2 regions of the Streptomyces sp. NPDC016677 genome follow, and region 1 is predicted to be linked to the other one. Evidence: riboswitches for the same ligand, from Rfam matches in the RefSeq annotation. Region 1 holds a riboswitch; the other holds the start of a gene.
What was found. A riboswitch is a leader RNA that binds a small molecule or an ion and turns the genes downstream of it on or off. The one in region 1 is predicted to bind S-adenosylmethionine.
Positions count from the first base shown of each region.

Region 2: linked by a shared signal. The riboswitch ahead of ACZ3IG_RS04210 (aminotransferase class V-fold PLP-dependent enzyme) and the one ahead of thrC (threonine synthase) in region 1 are both predicted to bind S-adenosylmethionine.

Region 1 is NZ_JBVHEO010000006.1:395,456-405,797, forward strand. Features, by position in the region: gene ACZ3IG_RS20160 (hypothetical protein) at 1-541, shown strand, start outside; gene ACZ3IG_RS20165 (carboxylesterase/lipase family protein) at 551-2,080, opposite strand; gene ACZ3IG_RS20170 (NADH:flavin oxidoreductase) at 2,159-3,277, opposite strand; gene groL (chaperonin GroEL) at 3,512-5,137, opposite strand; gene ACZ3IG_RS20180 (cold-shock protein) at 5,474-5,677, opposite strand; gene ACZ3IG_RS20185 (ubiquitin-like small modifier protein 1) at 6,093-6,368, opposite strand; gene thrC (threonine synthase) at 6,406-7,695, opposite strand; SAM riboswitch class I at 7,713-7,854, opposite strand; gene ACZ3IG_RS20195 (glucosyl-3-phosphoglycerate synthase) at 8,011-8,955, shown strand; gene ACZ3IG_RS20200 (alpha,alpha-trehalose-phosphate synthase (UDP-forming)) at 8,998-10,342, shown strand, end outside.
Region 2 is NZ_JBVHEO010000001.1:956,606-966,947, forward strand. Features, by position in the region: gene qcrA (cytochrome bc1 complex Rieske iron-sulfur subunit) at 1-9, shown strand, start outside; gene qcrB (cytochrome bc1 complex cytochrome b subunit) at 6-1,643, shown strand; gene trpD (anthranilate phosphoribosyltransferase) at 1,794-2,858, shown strand; SAM riboswitch class IV at 2,936-3,052, shown strand; gene ACZ3IG_RS04210 (aminotransferase class V-fold PLP-dependent enzyme) at 3,193-4,569, shown strand; gene ACZ3IG_RS04215 (glycerate kinase) at 4,500-5,717, opposite strand; gene ACZ3IG_RS04220 (SLC13 family permease) at 5,728-7,143, opposite strand; gene ACZ3IG_RS04225 (response regulator transcription factor) at 7,211-7,876, opposite strand; gene ACZ3IG_RS04230 (sensor histidine kinase) at 7,873-9,363, opposite strand; gene ACZ3IG_RS04235 (small secreted hydrophilic protein) at 9,350-9,697, opposite strand; gene ACZ3IG_RS04240 (Lrp/AsnC family transcriptional regulator) at 9,777-10,058, opposite strand; gene ACZ3IG_RS04245 (rhomboid family intramembrane serine protease) at 10,055-10,342, opposite strand, start outside.

The sequences.
Region 1 (10,342 bases):
CGGCCGTGCCCTGCGCCTGCTCGGTGAGCACGGCGAGGCCCTGACCACCGACACCCCCGACGCCAAGCTGCACGAGATGCGGGGCGATCTGCGCCGCGCCCTGGACCTGCTGGAGGAGAGCGCGTCGACGACGGCCCCCAGCACCCGCTGCCCCGAGCATCCGAGCGGGCCGGTGGACGAGGCCGCCCCCGACCTGTGCCTGCTGTGCGAGACCCGGCGCCGCTCGGCCCGCCGCGCCGGGTACGGGGGCGGCGGCCCCGCCCGCCCCCGTCCCGCCGAGCCGGTCCCGTCCCGCTACGGCCTGCGCGACGACCGCCCCCAGGCCCAGCAGCGCTGGCTCCCGGAGGCGTGGAACGGCCAGGCGTGGCAGCTGTGCGGCACCCCACGCCGCGACCGCCGCGAGGCCGAGCTGTATCTCGCCGCCCAGCGGCGGGGGCCGCGCCCGGCCAGGGCCTACCGCCTCGTCCACGAGTTCACGGACTACGAGGTGCTGCGGATGTGGGGGACGCCGGTACGGACGGACATCGAACCGATGCCGTGAGTCTCCCCGTCAGACGTGCAGGGGCAGCGCGGTGATCTCGTGCCCCTCCCACAGGAGCCGGGTCGCCTCCTCCGGCCAGGGCACCACGGCGGGCTCGGCGTCCAGGACCTGCACGAGCCGCCGCTCGGTGTCGTACGCCGGCCAGCCCGGGTCGCCGGTCCGGGCGAACGCCGTCCAGGACGCCCGGAACCGGGCGGACAGCGCCAGCGCCACCTCGTCGGGCTCCGCCCCGGCGAAGAGCAGCGCGCCCAGGTCCACGTCGAAGGTTCCGAAGAGCAGCGGCAGGTCCAGGGCGTGGCAGGCGCCGAGCCCCCCGACGCCCGGGGCCGGCCAGGTCAGCTCGTAGGCGTGCGCCCGGCCGCCGCCCGCCAGGTGGGCCTCGGCCAGCCGCATCGTCGGCACGGCGAACAGCCAGTCCGTCTGCACCTTCTCGTACAGCTCCCCGGCGCTCGCGTCGGGGAAGGCGGCCCGGTACGCGGCCTCCCCGCCGTCGCCGGGGGCGTACATCCGCAGCGCGGACGCCGCCCGCTCCTCCCCGATCGTGCCGAGCTGTCCGGCCATGGCGACGAAGAGCCGGAACTCGTCGCGGTTGTGCCCGACGACCAGATCGACGTCCCGCGACGCCCCGTCGACCAGCGCCCGCCAGGGCAGGACCGGCAGTACGTCACCGTCCACGACGGGCGAGTACGGCGTCACCGTCGGCGCGGCCTGCCCCCAGCGGCCGGTGTACCCGGGCATCTTCGCGGCCAGTGTCTGTCCCGCCCTGACCAGCCGGTCGGGGTCCACGGTCGCGAGGTCGGCGACGGCCGGGCGCAGCCCCGCCTCGGCGGCGAGGGCGGCGCCGATGTCCCGGGCCAGTGCGTCGGAGAAGAACGTGCCCGGCACGCTCTGCGCGATCGCCCGCCGGAACAGGCCGTCCGCCCGGTCCATGGCCAGCAGCGCGGCGATCGAACCGGCGCCCGCGGACTCCCCGAAGACGGTGACCCGCCCCGGGTCCCCGCCGAACCCCTCGATGTTCTCCCGGACCCACTCCAGCGCGGCGACCTGGTCGAGCAGCCCCCGGTTGGCGGGCGCGCCGTCGATCCACGCGAACCCCTCCATCCCCACCCGGTAGTTGAAGGTGACGACGACCAGGTCCCCGTCGGCGGCTATCCGGCGGGCGTCGTAGCCGGGGCTGCCGCCGTGCCCGAGCTTGTAGGCGCCGCCGTGGATCCACACCATCACCGGGCGGCGGGCGGCCGGATCGGCGTCGGGCGTCCAGACGTTGACCGTCAGCCAGTCACCGTCGCCCGGCCCGGCCGCCGCCTGGCCCGGGACCAGCAGGTCCTGCGGGGGCGGCGGACCGAAGGCGTACGCCTCCCGGACGCCGTCCCACGCCTCGGCCGGGCGCGGCGCGGCGAACCGTGCCTCTCCGACCGGCGGCGCGGCGAACGGGATGCCGCGGAAGACGGTGAGCCCGTCCTCCCGGCGTCCGCGCACCGCGCCACCGGTGGTGCCCACCACGGCTCCGCCGCCCCTGCTGACCCGCGTGTCCGTCATCGACCACTCCTGACTGGTTACCGTCGGCCGTACGCCAGTTGGTGATCTCACGGACCCTACGCCCCGCCGGGCACCGCCTCAGCTCAGGGTCCGCAGCGCCGCCGGGTCGAACGGGGCCAGCTCGTCGAGACGGCCGGACAGCACCTTCTCGGCCCACCGCGGGTCCTGGAGCAGCGCCCGGCCGACGGCGACCAGGTCGAACTCGTCGCGCTCCAGCCGGTCCAGCAGCTCGTCGAGGCCCTTGACCGCCGCGCCCTCGCCCGTGAACGCCTTGCCGAACTCGCCGTCGAGCCCCACCGAGCCGACGGTGATGACGGGCTTGCCGGTCAGCTTCTTCGTCCAGCCCGCGAGGTTGAGGTCGGAGCCGTCGAACTCCGGCAGCCAGTAGCGCCGCGTGGACGCGTGGAAGGCGTCGACACCGGCGGCGGCGAGCGGCGCGAGGATCGCGTCCAGCTCCTCGGGGGTCCGGGCGAGCCGGGCGCCGTAGTTGTCCGACTTCCACTGCGAGAACCGGAAGATGACGGGGAACCGCGCGGAGACCCGCTCCCGCACCGCCGCCACGATCTCCGCGGCGAACTTCGTACGGGCCACCGGGTCGCCGCCGTAGGCGTCGGTACGGCGGTTGGTGCTCTCCCACAGGAACTGGTCGACGAGGTAGCCGTGGGCCCCGTGGATCTCGACCCCGTGGAACCCGATGCGCTCGGCGTCGGCGGCGGCCTGCGCGAACGCCGCGACCACGTCGTCGATGTCCTGCTGCGTCATCGCCTTGCCGGTGGCCTCGTCCGCCCCGAGCCGCAGCCCGGACGGTCCGACGGCCGGGGCGTCGGCGAACGGCGGCTCCCCGTCGTTGCGCACCATCCCGATGTGCCACAGCTGCGGCACGATCGTGCCGCCGGCCGCGCGCACCGCCTCGGCGACCTTCGCCCACCCGGCCAGCTGCTCCTCCCCGTGGAACCGCGGCACGCTGTCGCTCTGCCCGGCGGAGGGATGACCGACGTACGTCCCCTCCGTGACGATCAGTCCGACGCCGGCGGCGGCGCGGCGGGCGTAGTACGACACCACGTCCTCGCCCGGGACACCGCCCGGCGAGAACATCCGGGTCATCGGCGCCATCGCGATGCGGTTCGGCACGGTCAGGCCGTTGACCGTGGTGGGCCGGGAGAGGATCTCGGCGGCGCGGGAGGCGGCGTCGGTCACGGGGGGCTCCTTGGCGTGAGGGGGGAACCGGACGGTATGTGCACACGCATGCAACACGCGGCCCTACGCACAACCCGTCTCTCCGCTCACGGCATTCCTGCCGTGCCCTGTCCGTGACCCTGTTCACAGTGGCCGCCGGGGCCACGGGAAAACGCCCGAGGGCGGCACCCCCTGTCGGAACAACAGGAGGCGCCGCCCTCGGAACGAAGGACGCTCGATCAACCCTCGGGTCGATCAGAAGTCCATGTCACCGCCCGGCATGCCGCCGCCGGCCGGGGCGGCGGCGGCCTTCTCCGGCTTGTCGGCGATGACGGCCTCGGTGGTGAGGAACAGCGCGGCGATGGAGGCGGCGTTCTGCAGGGCGGAACGGGTCACCTTCGCCGGGTCGATGATGCCCTCGGCGATCATGTCGACGTACTCACCGGTCGCGGCGTTCAGGCCGTGGCCGACGGTGAGGTTGCGGACCTTCTCCACGACGACGCCGCCCTCAAGACCGCCGTTGACGGCGATCTGCTTCAGCGGGGCCTCCAGCGCGAGCTTCACGGCGTTGGCGCCGGTCGCCTCGTCGCCGTCCAGCTCCAGCTTCTCGAAGACCTGGGAGGCCTGGAGCAGGGCCACGCCACCACCGGCGACGATGCCCTCCTCGACGGCCGCCTTGGCGTTGCGCACGGCGTCCTCGATGCGGTGCTTGCGCTCCTTGAGCTCCACCTCGGTGGCGGCACCGGCCTTGATGACCGCGACGCCGCCCGCGAGCTTGGCCAGGCGCTCCTGGAGCTTCTCGCGGTCGTAGTCCGAGTCGCTGTTCTCGATCTCGGCGCGGATCTGGTTGACCCGGCCGGCGACCTGGTCGGCGGAGCCGGAGCCGTCGACGATGGTGGTCTCGTCCTTGGTGATGACGACCTTGCGGGCGCGGCCCAGGAGGTCCAGGGTCGCGTTCTCCAGCTTGAGGCCGACCTCCTCGGAGATGACCTCGCCGCCCGTGAGGATGGCGATGTCGCCGAGCATGGCCTTGCGGCGGTCGCCGAAGCCCGGGGCCTTGACGGCGACGGACTTGAAGGTGCCGCGGATCTTGTTGACGACCAGCGTCGACAGGGCCTCGCCCTCGACGTCCTCGGCGATGATCAGCAGCGGCTTGCCCGACTGCATGACCTTCTCCAGGAGCGGGAGCAGGTCCTTGACGTTGGAGATCTTGGAGTTGGCGATCAGGATGTACGGGTCGTCGAGGACGGCCTCCATACGCTCCATGTCGGTGGCGAAGTACGCCGAGATGTAGCCCTTGTCGAAGCGCATACCCTCGGTGAGCTCCAGCTCCAGACCGAAGGTCTGGGACTCCTCGACGGTGATGACGCCTTCCTTGCCGACCTTGTCCATGGCCTCGGCGATCAGCTCGCCGATCTGGGTGTCGGCGGCGGAGATGGAGGCCGTGGAGGCGATCTGCTCCTTGGTCTCGACGTCCTTCGCCTGCTCCAGCAGGGCGGCGGAGACGGCCTCGACGGCCTTCTCGATACCGCGCTTCAGGGCCATCGGGTTGGCGCCGGCCGCCACGTTGCGCAGACCCTCGCGCACCAGGGCCTGGGCGAGAACGGTCGCGGTGGTCGTACCGTCACCGGCGACGTCGTCCGTCTTCTTGGCGACTTCCTTGACCAGCTCGGCGCCGATCTTCTCGTACGGGTCCTCGAGCTCGATCTCCTTGGCGATGGAGACACCATCGTTGGTGATCGTGGGGGCGCCCCACTTCTTCTCGAGGACGACGTTGCGGCCCTTGGGGCCGAGCGTCACCTTGACGGCGTCCGCGAGCTGGTTCATGCCGCGCTCGAGGCCGCGCCGCGCCTCCTCGTCGAACGCGATGATCTTGGCCATGTGAAGTGGTCCCTCCAGGACTGGGGGTGATTCCTTCGGACCGCGCCCGCGCCCGCGACGGACGGCTCGCCGGCCTCGTGGTTCCTTCCCCACGGCGGCCCGCGGGCCTCACCGACCCGGTCCTTCGTTGTCACTCTCACCTTCAGAGTGCTAACGCAATGATTAGCACTCGGCCCCTGCGAGTGCAAGCGCCTCCCCCGGATCGGGGGCCGCGCTCAGCCGCCCGCGAACACGGCCCGGACATGCCCCGGACAAGGTCCGGACATGCCGGAGGGCCCGCGCCTCGGTGAGACGCGGGCCCTCCGGAGAAGACCTTCGCTGCGGTGGTCGCGCGTATCAGGCAGTGACGCGGACCATGTCGGCCTGCGGGCCTTTCTGACCCTGCGAGATCTCGAACTCGACCCGCTGGCCTTCTTCAAGGGTGCGGTAGCCGTCCATCTGGATCGCGCTGTAGTGGACGAAAACATCCGCACCACCGTCGACCGCGATGAAGCCGTACCCCTTCTCCGCGTTGAACCACTTGACGGTGCCCTGAGCCATGCCTAACTCCCCTATTACTGGCCCTTGCACAGACCCGCACTTCGCGGATCCGGGTCAGACCTCGCCCCCCAAAAGGCTCGGAGGCGTGCGCCGGAACGCGTCGACCGCGGCCGAATGTATCTGTCCAACTGCCCTCTGCAACAGGTCAATTGGACGAGAAATCTGGACGGGAGCGGTCCGGAATATGGCGAGAAATCGTGAGAATCCGGGGCAAGTCGGGCCACGCAAAGGTTACAGAAGCCACAAAACACGCCCACAGTTTGGCTACATCTGGTCGGGCGTGCGGCGGAAATTCGGAGTTCACGCTTTCGCGATCATCGGCGCGTTCCCCAACTCTACCGTGCTCAACCACATGGAATTGCCCCCTCCGCTTCTATTGCGGAGGGGGCAATTCAGGGGACGGTGGGTGACCGCGTCAGCCGCCCGCGACGGCCGGAATGATCGAGACGCCGGCCCCGTCGGGGGTGGCCGTCTCCAGGCCCTGCTCGAAACGGACGTCGTCGTCGTTGACGTACACGTTGACGAAGCGGCGCAGCTTGCCCTGGTCGTCCAGGACGCGGGCGGAGATGCCGGTGTGGTTCTTCTCCAGATCGGCGATGACCTCGCCGAGGGTGGCCCCTTCGGCGGTCACTTCGGCCTGCCCGCCGGTGTAGGTACGCAGGATGGTCGGGATGCGGACAGAGACACTCACTTGAAACCTCCGGTCAGGGAATCTACGTAGGGACGCGTCACGCCAGCCCCGCCTCGCGGAACGACGCGAGGTTCGGCCGGATCGTCGCCGTGAGCCCGGTCCCCGCGACCGCGTCCAGCGTCTTCAGACCGTCGCCGGTGTTGAGCACGACGGTGGTCAGCGCCGGGTCCAGCACCCCCGCCTCGATGAGCTTCTTCGTCACTCCCACCGTGACACCGCCGGCGGTCTCCGCGAAGATCCCCTCGGTCCGCGCCAGCAGCTTGATCGCGTCGACGACCTGCTCGTCGTTCACGTCCTCCACCGCGCCGCCGGTGCGGCGCGCGATGTCGAGGACGTAGGGGCCGTCGGCCGGGTTGCCGATGGCGAGGGACTTGGCGATGGTGTCCGGCTTCTGCGGGCGGACGACGTCGTGGCCGGCCTTGAAGGCGGTGGAGACCGGGGAGCAGCCCTCGGCCTGGGCGCCGAAGATCTTGTACGGCTTGTCCTCGACCAGGCCGAGCTGGATCAGCTCCTTCAGCCCCTTGTCGATCTTCGTGAGCTGGGAGCCGGAGGCGATGGGCACGACGAGCTGGTCGGGCAGCCGCCAGCCGAGCTGTTCGCAGATCTCGTACGCCAGGGTCTTGGAGCCCTCGGCGTAGTACGGGCGCAGGTTGACGTTGACGAAGCCCCAGCCCTCGCCGGCCGGGTCGCCGATCAGCTCGGAACAGAAGCGGTTGACGTCGTCGTAGTTGCCCTCGATGCCGACGAGTTCGCCGCCGTAGATCGCGGCCATGACGACCTTGCCCTGCTCCAGGTCGTGCGGGATGAACACGCAGGAGCGCAGGCCGGCACGGGCGGCGGCGGCGCCGACGGCACCGGCCAGGTTGCCGGTGGAGGAGCAGGACAGGGTGGTGAAGCCGAAGGCGCGGGCCGCTTCCAGGGCCTGGGCGACGACGCGGTCCTTGAAGGAGTGCGTCGGGTTGCCGGAGTCGTCCTTGACGTACAGGCCGCCGGTGACGCCCAGCTCGGCGGCGAGGCGGTCGGCCTTGACGAGCTTGGTCCAGCCCGGGTTGATGTTGGGCTTGTCGGCGACGTCGGCGGGGACGGGCAGGAGGGGCGCGTACCGCCAGATGTTGGTGGGGCCCGCTTCGATACGCGCGCGGAGCTTCTCGGTGTCGTAGGACGAGAAGTCGTAAGCGATCTCCAGCGGGCCGAAACACTCCTCGCAGGCGAAGACCGGGCCGAGGGGCACGCGGTGGCCGCATTCCCGGCAGGAGAGCGCCGTGGCGGGGCCGAGATCGACGGAGGCGGCGGGGGTGGTGGTGCTTTCGGCAGTCTGCACAGCCATGGAGGCGAGGCCCTTTCTCCTCATCTTCCTCACGACGCATCTCGCCGTGAGACGGATTTGGCACCTTCCCGAGCCGGGAGCCTCGCTTCTTCACGAGTGCCGGCTGGAGGGTTGCCGGGGCTTCATCGGGCCGTGTCCCTCTGCCCCTCTGGATGAGCTGTATGTGGTTGTCAGCGGCGGCCACCCCCGACATGCGATGGTCATCCGCGTTGTTCAAGACTGTAACCGAAGGCCAGGACAGTTGAGATAGTCGTCCGATGCGCGAGATGGATCACATAAGGGATGCGTGGTCCGTACAGGGAGGAGCCGCAGACCGTGCTGGAAGAAGTCGAGCGTTGGCTCAGCGCACGTTCCTGGTCCGTGTCCGACCGGCCGCTCCACCAGATCCTGGCCGCCAAGCAGCGCACGGGCCAGACGGTCAGTGTGGTGCTTCCCGCGCTGAACGAGGAGGAGACGGTCGGCGACATCGTCGCGGCGATCCGGCACGACCTGATGTGCCAGGTTCCGCTGGTCGACGAGATCGTGGTGGTCGACTCCGGGTCGACGGACGCCACCGCGAAGGTGGCCGCGGCGGCCGGCGCCCGTGTCGCGCACCGCGACGAGATCCTCCCGCGCCTCGCGCCCGTGCCCGGCAAGGGCGAGGTGCTGTGGCGGTCGCTGCTGGTGACGGGCGGCGACATCGTGGCGTTCGTCGACGCGGACCTGAGGGAGTTCTCGTCCGACTTCGTCACCGGCATCGTCGGTCCGCTGCTCACCGACCCGGACGTGCACCTGGTCAAGGCCATGTACGACCGTCCGCTGGGCGCCGCCGCCGGGCAGGGCGGCCGGGTCACCGAGCTGATGGCCCGGCCGCTGCTGAACATGCACTGGCCGCGGCTGGCCGGGTTCGTGCAGCCGCTGGGCGGCGAGTACGCGGCCCGCCGCTCGCTGCTGGAGCGGCTGCCGTTCCCCGTGGGGTACGGGGTGGAGCTGGGAATGCTGGTGGACGCGCTGCACCTGGTGGGGCTCGACGCGCTGGCCCAGGTGGACGTCGGGGTGCGCAAGCACCGGCACCAGGACGGGCAGGCGCTGGGCCGGATGTCCGCCGCGATCTACCGCACCGCGCAGCTGCGGCTGGCCCGCGGCCATCTGATCCGGCCGTCGCTGACCCAGTTCGAGCGCGGCGAGGACGGTTTCGAGCCGCGCACCTTCTCGGTGGACACCGAGGAACGGCCGCCGATGCTGGAGATCGCGGAGTACGCGCGGCGCAAGGTGGCGTGAACGTACGTTTGAGCTGGTGACGGCCGGGCTAGGTTGAGGCGTATGGCTTCAACGTTCGGTGCTGCTCAGGTGCTGGTGGCCTCCAACCGTGGCCCCGTCTCGTACGAGATCCAGGAGGACGGTTCGCTGCGGTCGAAACGCGGCGGCGGCGGGCTGGTCTCCGGGCTGTCGGCGATCGGGCCGGACGCGGGGGCGCTGTGGGTGTGCTCGGCGCTGTCCGACGGCGACCGCGAGGCGGTGCGGCGCGGGGCCGGCGAGGACGGCGTGCGGATGCTGGACGTACCGGCGGACGTGCACGCGGACGCGTACAACGGGATCGCCAACTCGGTGCTGTGGTTCGTGCACCACATGCTGTACCAGACGCCGCTGGAGCCGGTCTTCGACGCGGAGTTCCGGCGGCAGTGGGCGTCCTACGAGGCGTTCAACCGGGCCTTCGCCGAGGCGCTGGCCGAGGAGGCCGCCGAGGGCGCGGCCGTGCTGGTGCAGGACTACCACCTGACGCTGGTGCCGGGGATGCTGCGCGAGCTGCGCCCGGACGTACGGATCAGCCACTTCTCGCACACGCCGTGGGCGCCGGTGGAGTACTTCCGGATGCTGCCCGACGACATCGCCGCGCAGGTGCTGCGCGGGATGCTGGGCGCGGACCGGCTCGGGTTCCTCACCCGGCGGTGGGCCGAGGCGTTCACCGCGTGCTGTGACGCGCTGGTGGGCGGGCTCGGGGACACCGTGGTGGGAGTGCACGGGCTCGGGGCCGACGCGGACTTCCTGCGCGAGCGGTCGCACGAGGCCGACGTGGACGAGCGGATGGCGGCGCTGCGGGAGCAGATCGGACCGGGGCGGAAGACCATCGTGCGGGTCGACCGGACCGAGCTGTCGAAGAACATCGTGCGCGGGCTGCTGGCCTACCGGCGGCTGCTGGCCGACCGGCCCGAGTGGCGCGAGCGGGTGGTGCACGTGGCGTTCGCCTACCCGTCCCGGCAGGACCTCGCGGTGTACCGGGAGTACACGGCCGAGGTGCGGCGGGTGGCCGAGGAGATCAACGCGGAGTACGGGACGGACGGCTGGACGCCGGTCGTACTGCACGTCAAGGACGACTTCGCGCGGTCGCTCGCGGCCTACCGGCTGGCGGACGTGGCGCTGGTCAACCCCATCCGGGACGGGATGAACCTGGTCGCCAAGGAGGTGCCGGTCGTCTCCGACGAGGGGTGCGCGCTGGTGCTGTCGCGGGAGGCGGGGGCGTTCGAGGAGCTGGGCGAGGACGCGGTGGCCGTCAATCCGTACGACGTGACGGGGACGGCGGAGGCGTTGCACGAGGCGCTCGGCCTGCCGGCGGGAGAGCGGGCCGAGCGGTCGAAGCGGCTGGCGGCGGCGGCGACCGCGTTGCCGC
Region 2 (10,342 bases), on a different contig from region 1:
CGCGGATGAGTACTACTGAGAGCACCACGGCCCGCTCTCGCGGGAAGGCACCGGCCGGCGAACGCGTCGCCGACTGGGCCGACGGCCGGCTCGGGATCTACTCCCTGGCCAAGGCCAACATGCGCAAGATCTTCCCCGACCACTGGTCGTTCATGCTCGGCGAAGTGTGCATGTACAGCTTCATCATCATCATCCTCACGGGTGTGTACCTGACGCTGTTCTTCCACCCGTCGATGAACGAGGTGGAGTACCACGGCAGCTACGTCCCGCTGCAGGGCCAGCTGATGAGCGAGGCCTTCAAGTCGACGCTCGACATCAGCTTCGACGTGCGCGGTGGTCTGCTGATCCGGCAGATCCACCACTGGGCGGCGATCATCTTCCTCGCCGGCATGTTCGTGCACATGATGCGCGTCTTCTTCACCGGCGCGTTCCGCAAGCCGCGTGAGATCAACTGGCTGTTCGGCTTCCTGCTGTTCGTCCTCGGCATGTTCACCGGCTTCACCGGTTACTCGCTCCCGGACGACCTGCTCTCCGGCACCGGTGTCCGCTTCACGCAGGGCGCGATCCTGTCCGTGCCGATCGTCGGCACGTACATCTCGATGTTCCTGTTCGGCGGGGAGTTCCCGGGGACCGACTTCGTCGCCCGGTTCTACTCGATCCACATCCTGCTGCTGCCGGGCATCATGCTCGGGCTGATGGTGGGCCACCTGATCCTGGTCTTCTACCACAAGCACACCCAGTTCGCGGGTCCCGGCAAGACCAACAAGAACGTCGTCGGCATGCCGCTGCTGCCGGTCTACATGGCCAAGGCCGGAGGCTTCTTCTTCCTGGTCTTCGGTGTGATCGCGGCCATCGCCGGCATCGCGTCCGTCAACCCGATCTGGGCGCTCGGCCCGTACCGGGCCGACCAGGTCTCCACCGGCGCCCAGCCCGACTGGTACATGGGCTTCGCCGAGGGTCTGGTCCGCGCCATGCCGGGCTGGGAGATCAACTTCTGGGGTCACACGCTCGTCCTGGGCGTGTTCGTCCCGCTGGTGATCTTCGGCATCTTCCTCGCGGCGATCGCCGTGTACCCGTTCATCGAGTCCTGGATCACCGGGGACAAGCGCGAGCACCACATCCTGGACCGCCCGCGCAACGCCCCGACCCGTACGGCCTTCGGCGTCGCCTGGGTCACGGCGTACATGATCATGCTGATCGGTGGTGGCAACGACATCTTCGCCACCCACTTCCATCTCTCGATCAACGCCGTCACCTGGTTCGTCCGTGTCGGCTTCTTCGCCGGCCCGGTCATCGCCTTCGTGATCACCAAGCGGATCTGCCTCGGCCTGCAGCGCCGGGACAAGGAGAAGGTGCTGCACGGCCGCGAGTCGGGCATCATCAAGCGCCTGCCGCACGGTGAGTTCATCGAGGTGCACGAGCCGCTCAGCCAGGAGCAGATGTACACGCTCACCGCGCACGAGCAGTACAAGCCGGCCGAGATCGGTCCGACCGTGGACAAGAACGGCGTCGAGCGGAAGCCGAAGAGCACCGAGAAGCTCCGGGCCAAGCTCAGCAAGTCCTACTACGGCGAGGAGTCGCAGATTCCGAAGCCGACCGTCGAGGAGTACCGGGAGATCACCAGCGGCCACGGCCACCACTGATCCCCGAGCGTCGCCACGCCACGGCGAAGGGCCCCGTCCGGTGTTCGGACGGGGCCCTTCGTCATGCCTCCGGGCTGGATAGGGTGGACCCGGTTCCGAACCCGGTTCCGAACCAGGTTCTTCCCGATCTCACTCTCACAGGAGCGGCAGATGAGCGCTGTGACCCCCGCTGGAGGCGACACCGCGGCGGGCCGCTCCTGGCCCGCGTTGCTGAACGGACTGCTGGGCGGACGGAACCTGTCCGCCGACGAGACCGCGTGGGCGATGGACACGATCATGCGCGGAGAGGCGACCGACGCGCAGATCGCCGGGTTCGCGGTGGCGCTGCGGGCCAAGGGCGAGACCGTGGACGAGATCACCGGCCTGGTCCGCGCGATGTACGAACACGCCCATGTGATCCAGGTGCCCGGCGACACGGTCGACATCGTCGGCACCGGCGGCGACGGCGCCAAGACCGTCAACATCTCCACCATGTCGGCGATCGTCGTCGCCGGCACGGGCGCCAAGGTCGTCAAGCACGGCAGCCGCGCGGCCTCCTCCGCCTCCGGCGCCTCCGACGTCCTGGAGAAGCTCGGCGTCAATCTGGAGCTGACCCCGAAGCGGGTGGCCGAGGTCGCCGAGGAGGCGGGCATCACCTTCTGCTTCGCCGTGAAGTTCCACCCCGCCCTGCGCCACGTCGCCGCCGCCCGCGGCCAGCTCGGTATCCGGACGGTCTTCAACTTCCTCGGCCCGCTGACCAACCCGGCCAAGGTCCGCTCCCAGGCCATCGGCGTCGCCGACGCCCGGATGGCGCCGATCATCGCCGGGGTCTTCGCCGAGCGCGGCAACTCCGCGCTGGTCTTCCGCGGCGACGACGGCCTGGACGAGCTGACCACGACGGCCACCTCCCGGGTGTGGGCCGTGCGGGACGGCACGGTGACCGAGGAGGTCTTCGACCCGCGCGACGTCGGCATCGAGATCGTGCCGGTCGAGGCGCTGCGGGGCGCCGACGCCTCCTACAACGCGGACGTGGCCCGCCGGCTGCTGGGCGGCGAGCCGGGCCCCGTACGGGACGCGGTGCTGCTCAACTCGGCGGCGGCCCTGGTGGCCCTGGAGCCCGGCGAGGGGCCGCTGACCGACCGCGTGCGGGACGGCATGGCGCGGGCCGCCGAGTCGATCGACTCGGGCGCGGCCCGGCACGCGCTGGAGCGCTGGGTGGCCGCCAGCAACGCCTGACGGCACCTGTGACGTCCGTCCCGTGATCCGGACACGGGTTGCGGGACGGCGATCACCTCACGTACGTTTTCGAACCAGGTCATGAGTGACAGTCATGAGGCCCCGGCCGGCTGTCCGGCAACCCTCCGTCCGTGGCGGGGTGCCCCGGGTGAAGACCAGGCCGTGGACAGCAAGGTCCACGGCAAGCGCGGACCCCTCGCGTACCAGGGGTCCTGGGTCGTCCGAGGGAGTCTCCCGTGAATCAGCGAATGCGCTAGGGCCGCCGAGCCCCGCCTCCGCACCCCCCTTTCTTTCTCTTTCTTCGCCTTGCGCGTCGTATCCACGGGAGTCCGTCATGTCCGTGCCCACCGCTGTCCGCGCCCCGCTGCCCGTCCTCGGCCGGGACGTCACCGTGCCGCTCGTCACCGGCGGCGAGGTCACCTACGCCGCCCTCGACTACGCCGCCAGCGCCCCCGCGCTCCAGCGGGTCTGGGACGACGTGGCCGCCTACGCGCCGTACTACGGCAGCGTGCACCGGGGCGCCGGGTACCTCTCCCAGTTGTCCACCGACCTGTTCGAGAACGCCCGGCGGACCGTGCACGACTTCCTCGGCTGCCGGGACGACGACCAGGTGGTGTTCACCCGGTCCACCACCGACTCCCTGAACCTGCTGGCCGCCGCGCTGCCCGCCGGCTGCCGGGTCTTCGTCTTCGAGACCGAGCACCACGCCTCGCTGCTGCCCTGGCGCGACGCCGAGGTCACCTTCCTCGACGCCCCCCGCACCCCCGCGCAGGCCGTCGAGACCCTGGAGCGGGCCCTCGCCGACCGGGAGCCGCACGGCCCCGCCCTGGTCTGTGTCACCGGCGCCTCCAACGTCACCGGCGAGCTGTGGCCGGTGCGGGAACTGGCCGCCGCCGCGCACGCGCACGGTGCCCGGATCGTCCTGGACGCCGCCCAGCTCGCCCCCCACCACCCGGTGCGGGTGCGCGACCTGGACGTCGACTGGGTCGCCTTCTCCGGGCACAAGCTGTACGCCCCCTTCGGCTCGGGCGTGCTGGCCGGCCGCGCCGACTGGCTCGCCGCCGCCGAGCCGTACCTCGCGGGCGGCGGCGCCAGCCGCAAGGTCGCCCGGCGCGCGGACGGGGGAGTGGACGTGGAGTGGCACGAGGGCGCCGCCCGGCACGAGGCCGGCTCGCCCAACGTCATCGGCGCCTACGCGATCGCCGCCGCCTGCACGGCGCTCACCGAGGCCGGGTTCGAGGCGCTGGTGGCCCGGGAGGAGTACCTGATCGGCAAGGTGCGGGCAGGGCTCGCCGAGGTGCCGCAGGTGCGGGTGCTGTCGCTGTTCGGGGACGACGCGCCGCGCGTCGGGGTGCTCTCCTTCGTCGTCGACGGCTGGAACAGCTCCCACTTCGCCGCCGCCCTCTCGGCCGAGTACGGCATCGGTGTGCGCGACGGCCTGTTCTGCGCCCACCCGCTGGTGCGCACCCTGCTCGGCGGGGACCCGGGCATCCAGGGCGAGTGCGGAGCCCCCGAGGCGGCGCCCGGCGAGAAGTCCCTCAACGCGGTGCGGGTCAGCTTCGGCGCGGGCACCCCCGACGAGCACGTGGAGCGGTTCGTGACGGCGGTGAAGGAGCTGGTGCGGGACGGCGCCCGCTGGAACTACCGCACCGAGGACGGCCGTTGCGTGCCCGACACCTCCGCCGCCTCCGGTACGTCCACGGCGGCGTGAGCCGGTAGCCGGGCGCCCAGCAGGATCATCCTGAGGGCCCGCTCGGTCGCGTCGGTGAGGAGTTCCGCGCCCCGGGTCAGCGCCTCCGCCAGGGCCATCGGCGCGGGCAGGATGCCGTGGCAGGCGTCCACCCCCGGCACGTCGTACGCGCCCTCGCCGAGCGTGCCCGCCAGCGCCAGCACCGGGCGTCCGTACAGCTTGGCGCGGCGGGCCACCTCCGCCGGGATCTTGCCGCGCGGCGTCTGGCGGTCGAGCGCGCCCTCGGCGGTGAGCACCAGGTCGGCGCGGGCCAGGCGGGCGTCGAGGTCGAGCCGGCCGAGGAGGACGTCGAAGCGGGGCAGCAGCCGCGCGCCGAGCGCCGCCAGGCCCGCGCCCAGGCCGCCGGAGGCACCGGTGCCGGGGCCGGCGCGCAGGTCGAGGCCGGTCGGGCGGAGGTCGCGGGTGAGGACGTAGGCCCAGTTCTCCAGCCCCGCCGAGAGGTGCTCGACCTGGGCCGGGGTCGCGCCCTTCTGCGGGCCGAAGACGCGGGCCACGCCGCGTTCGCCGCACAGCACGTTGAACGGGTTGCAGGCGACGAGGAGTTCGGTGTCCTTCAGGCGGGGGTCGAGGCCGGCGGGGTCGACGCGGGCCAGCCGGGTCAGCTCCCGGCCGCCGGGCGGCAGTTCGAAGCCGTCCGCGTCCAGCAGGCGGGCGCCGAGGGCCTGGAGGGCGCCCGCGCCCCCGTCGGAGGTGCCCGAGTCGCCGCAGCCGACCAGGACCCGGCGCACCCCGGTGTCCAGCGCGGCGCGGATCAGCTCGCCGACGCCGTACGTGGTGGTGGCGCCGGGGTCGCGCAGGGTGCTCGGGACCAGGGAGAGACCGGCGACCGCGGCCATCTCCACCACCGCCGTGTCGCGCGTGCCCAGCAGCGCGAAGTGGGTGCCGATCCGCTCGCCGAGCGGGCCGGTCGCGGCCAGCGCCACCAGCCGTCCGCCGGTCGCGGCGGCCAGCGCGACGGCCGTGCCCTCGCCGCCGTCCACCAGGGGCACCCGGTCGATCTCCGCGCGGGGCAGCACCCGGCGCACCCCGGCCGCGATGGCGTCGGCGGCCGCCTGGGCGGACAGCGACTCCTTGAAACCGCTGGGGGCGACGACGACTCGGTTCAGCATGGCGGGCTCCTTAGCGGGTCATGGGTACGCCGAGCAGCGGCCACACCGCGGCGGCGAAGAACAGGACGAGCGCGGCGCTCAGCGGGGCCAGCACGGCGGACAGCCGCAGCAGGTCGCGCGGGGTGTAGGTGGGGACGCCGGGGACGTCCGCGAAGAGGGCGACCGGTTTCGCGGAGGCCGGCAGGGTGTGGCAGAACCCGGCCGCGGCGGTGGAGGCGAGGGCGGCGGCCACCGGGTTGACGCCCGCCGAGACGGCCGCCGCGATCACCAGCGGGACCAGCACCGAGGAGCGCGCGGAACGGGACTGGAGGAGCAGATGGGCGGCGGTGCTCACCACGACCACGACGGCGAGGAAGACGGCCGGCCCGGTGTTCGAGGGCAGCCCGGACACCAGCCACTTCGCCGCGCCGGAGTCGGCCAGCGCCACGCCCATCGCCATGGTCGCCGCCATGAACAGCAGCAGCGGCCAGGGCACCGTCCGCAGCGCGTCCTTCAGACGTACGGTGCCGAGGGCGGGGGAGGCGGCGACGACCGCGCCGATCAGGGCGACGACGGCGGGCGGCACCCGGTGCAGGGGCTCGCTGCACCACAGGGCCACCACCGTGGCCAGCAGCAGGGCGCAGCGCCGCTCCGCCTGCGTCCACTCCCCGGTGACCGGCGACTGCGTGTGCCGCTGGATCTCCTCGGCGGTGATCCGCACCGGGCCCGCGCGGTCCGCCCGCCGGGTGGTCGTCAGCAGGACGGTCTCGGCGGCCAGGTGGGAGGAGACCACCGCCAGCGGCAGGCCCAGCAGCAGCCACTCGGTGAAGCCGATCCGGTCCCCGGTCGTCTCCCACAGCACCGACACGGTGATCAGATGCGCGCCCGCGCCGATCAGGGTCGCCACCGCCGACAGAAGGATCACGGTCGGGAACAGCAGCGCCAGCATCACGACCAGTCGTTTCCGGTCGGCCAGGGTCTTGGCGAGGGCGAGGAACACCGGGAGCGCCAGCGCCGCCCGGCCCGAGGTCGCCGGCACCGCGAACGCCGTGACGACCAGCGCGGCCGTGGTCAGGTGGACCAACTGCCGTACCGTGCGCGCCCCGCCGACCAGGAACACCGCCGCCCGTCCCGCCAGGCCCGTCCGGGTCACCGCCGCCGCCAGGACGAAAGCGCAGATCAGCAGCCACACGGTCGGGTCGCCGAGGGTGCCGAACAGGGTGTCGCTGCTGATCACCCCGGTGGCGGTCAGGGCGAGTCCGGCGCCCAGGGCTATGTACGTGTCGTCGACCGGGGTGCCGATCCAGGCGCAGGCGGCCAGCGCGAACACGGCGAGGGTGAGGCGGGCGTCGCCGCCCAGGGCGGGGAAGACGCCGGGTATCGCCAGCGGGACGCACAGGGACAGCGCCACGCACAGCGTCGCGGTCAGCCGGAGGTTCGGGGTCACGTCATCGAGGGTTCACCCGGGTGGTGAGCCGTCGATGAGCCGCACATGAAGGAAACTTCACCGGCCGTCACCAGGAGGGCAGCCGGTACCCCATCCCGCGCACCGTCTCCACCACCTGCGCCCCGAGTTTCTTGCGCAGCGCCCGTACGTAGACGTCCACGATGTTGGAGCCGGGGTCGAAGTCGTAGCCCCACACGTGGGAGAGGATCTGCTCCCGGGACAGTACCTGCCCCGGATGCCGCAGGAACAGCTCCAGCAGGACGAACTCACGGGCCGTCAGGTCGACCGTCCGCTCCCCGGCGCGGGCCCGGCGGGTGCGCAGGTCCAGGGTGAGCGTGCCGGACCTGAGCACCGTCACCTCCGGGGCGCGGGCCGCCGTACGCAGCCGCAGCCGGACCCGGGCGAGGAGTTCCTCGAAGCGGAACGGCTTGGTCATCCAGTCGTCGGCGCCGCCCTCCAGGCCGGCCACCGTGTCCCGTACCGAGTCCCGCGCGGTCAGCACGATCACCGGGGTGGTCACCCGGGCCTCGCGCAGGGCGCGCAGGACGGTGAAGCCGTCCTGGCCGGGCAGCCCGATGTCCAGCACGACCAGGTCGAAGCCGCCGGTGAGGGCGTACTCGTAGCCGGCCTCGCCGTCGGCCGCCACCGTGGTGGTGAAGCCGTTGGCGCGCAGGCCCTTCTGGACGAAGGAGGCGATGCGTTCCTCGTCCTCGACAATGAGGATGCGGTTCAAGGGTGTGCCTCTTCCAGAGTGTCCGGGGCTGCCGGAGTGCCCGGATGTCCCGGAGTTCCCGGGTTTCCCAGGGTGAGGATGAAGGTGGCGCCGCCGCCGTCGGTGTCGTGCAGCCGGACCCGGCCGCCGTGGCCCTCCGCGATCGCCTTGACGATCGACAGACCGAGCCCGGCGCCCGAGCCGCGCGCGCCGCGCCGGGCGGTGCCGCGCCGGAACCGTTCGAAGATGACGCCGGCGTCCTGCGGCTGGACGCCGGTGCCGGAGTCCGCGACGTACAGCTCCACGTGTCCCCGCCGGACGCGGGAACCTATGCCGACCCGCTGGCCGGGCACGGTGTGCTGGACCGCGTTCTGCGCGAGCTGCACCATGGCCTGGGTGATCCGCTGGGCGTCCAGCAGGGCTTCCCCGTCGGTGACTTCGGCGAGCACCCAGTCGCGGTCCCCGAGGGCGCGGGCCTTGACGTAGACGTCGGCGGTGAGTTCGGCGAGCTGGACCGGCTCGGGGCTGACGAAGTCGGGGCGTTCGGCCTTGGCGAGCAGCAGCAGGTCCTCGACGATCCGGCTCATCCGGTCGAGTTCGTCGGTGACCAGGCGGACGGTCTCCTCGCGCTCGGCCGGGTCGTCGCCCATCAGCTCCAGGTGGCCGCGGACGATGGTGATCGGGGTGCGCAGCTCGTGCCCGGCGTCGTCGACGAACTCCCGCTGCGCGGCGAAGGCCCGCTCCAGCCGGTCCAGCATCGCGTTGAACGTCTCGGCCAGCGCCGCCACGTCGTCGTTGCCGTGCACCGGGATACGGCGGGTCAGGTCCTGCTCGGTGAGCTGCGCGGCGGTGGCGCGCACCAGGCGTACGGGTTTGAGGATGCGGCCGGCGACGACCCAGGCGATGCCGGTGGTCATCAGCAGGGCCACCCCGGAGATGGCGAGCAGGACGCGGAACACCTGGTCGGCTCGGGCCTGCTCCCGGCCGGGGTGGAAGGCGACCACGAACGCGGCGGCCGTCTCGCCGCCGTACCGGGCGACGTTGACCTTGGCCCAGCGGATCTCGCCCTCGGGGCGGTGCAGGGTGCCGGTGGGGCGGGGGGAGCCGAAGATGTGGCGGCGGGCCTCGGCGTCCTTGTGCAGGGGCAGGGCGACCGGGATGTCACGCTGCTGGATGAGCTGCGCGGGGGCGGTGCCCGGGGTGCCGACCAGGCCGATGAGTTCCTCGTCGAGGTCGGCGTACTGGCGTTGCAGGAAGACCCGCAGCAGCCGGTCCGGTTCGGTGAACCGGCGGCCGGTGGCCGGGTCGAAGCCCTGCTCCTCGAAGTTGGCGAACTCCCCGGCCTCCTGCGCCAGCAGGTTGTTGATCCGCTGGTCGGTGTCGCGCAGCAGGATCGACCGGGTGGTCGCGGCCACCGAGGCGAGCGCCACCGCCATCACCAGCAGCAGCCAGAGCAGGATGCGGACCCGGGCGGAGATCCGCCGGCGTTCCCGGTCAGCCGTCGTCACCGGCGCCGTCGTCGTCCCCGTGTCCGTCGTCGGAGGTCCGGCCGGGCTCGTCGTCATCGTCGTCGTCCGGGGGGCTGTCGGTCACCGGGGGCCGGGACACGACCTCGTCCGGGGACACGGAGGCGGATGCGGAGGCGGAGGCGGAGGAGCCGGACGGGGACACCGAGGCGGGCGTGCGGGTGGGGGCCGGGGCCGGGGAGCCGCTCTCCAGCTCCACCTTCGCCGGCACCTCGGGCTCCCCGGGACTGTCGGTGAGCGCGAAGCTGGTCGCGGCGATGCCCAGGGGGATCAGTACGACGGCCGCGAGCGCGGCCATCCGGCGGGAGAAGACCATGCGTCCGATCCTGCGCCCGGCACCCGGCGGCCCGGATGAGCCGTGGATGAAGAACCCTTCATCCACGCGCGGGACTAGGTCAGCTCTCCAGCCCGATGGAGAACGCCGCCTCCAGGTCGTGCTGCGAGTACGTGCGGAACGCCACATGGGTGTCCGTGCCCTCCACGCCCGGGATCTTGCTGATCCGCCCGGGGATGACCTCCGCCAGCTCCTCGTGCTCGCGCACCCGCACCATGGCGATCAGGTCGTAGGTGCCGGTGACGGAGAAGACCTCGCTGACGCTCTCCAGCGCGGCGATCCGTTCCGCGATCTCGGGGATCCGGTCCACGCTGGTCTTGATGAGGACGATCGCGGTGATCACGGCAGGTTCTCTCCCTCGGGGGCGGGCGCTGGGGCGGCCCTCACTCTAGCCCGCCGCCCGGAACCCACCCAGGCGCAGAGGAAGCCGAGGCCGAAGCCGATCAGGTGCGCCAGGTACGCCACCCCCGGCCCGTCCCCGGCCCGCCACGCCGACAGCCACTGCAGGACCGCCCAGAAGGGCAGCACCACCCAGGCCGGGAAACGCAGCGGCATGAACAACAGGAACGGCAGGAGACTGGTCACCCGCGCCCGGGGGAACAGGTACAGGAACGCGCCGAGGACCGC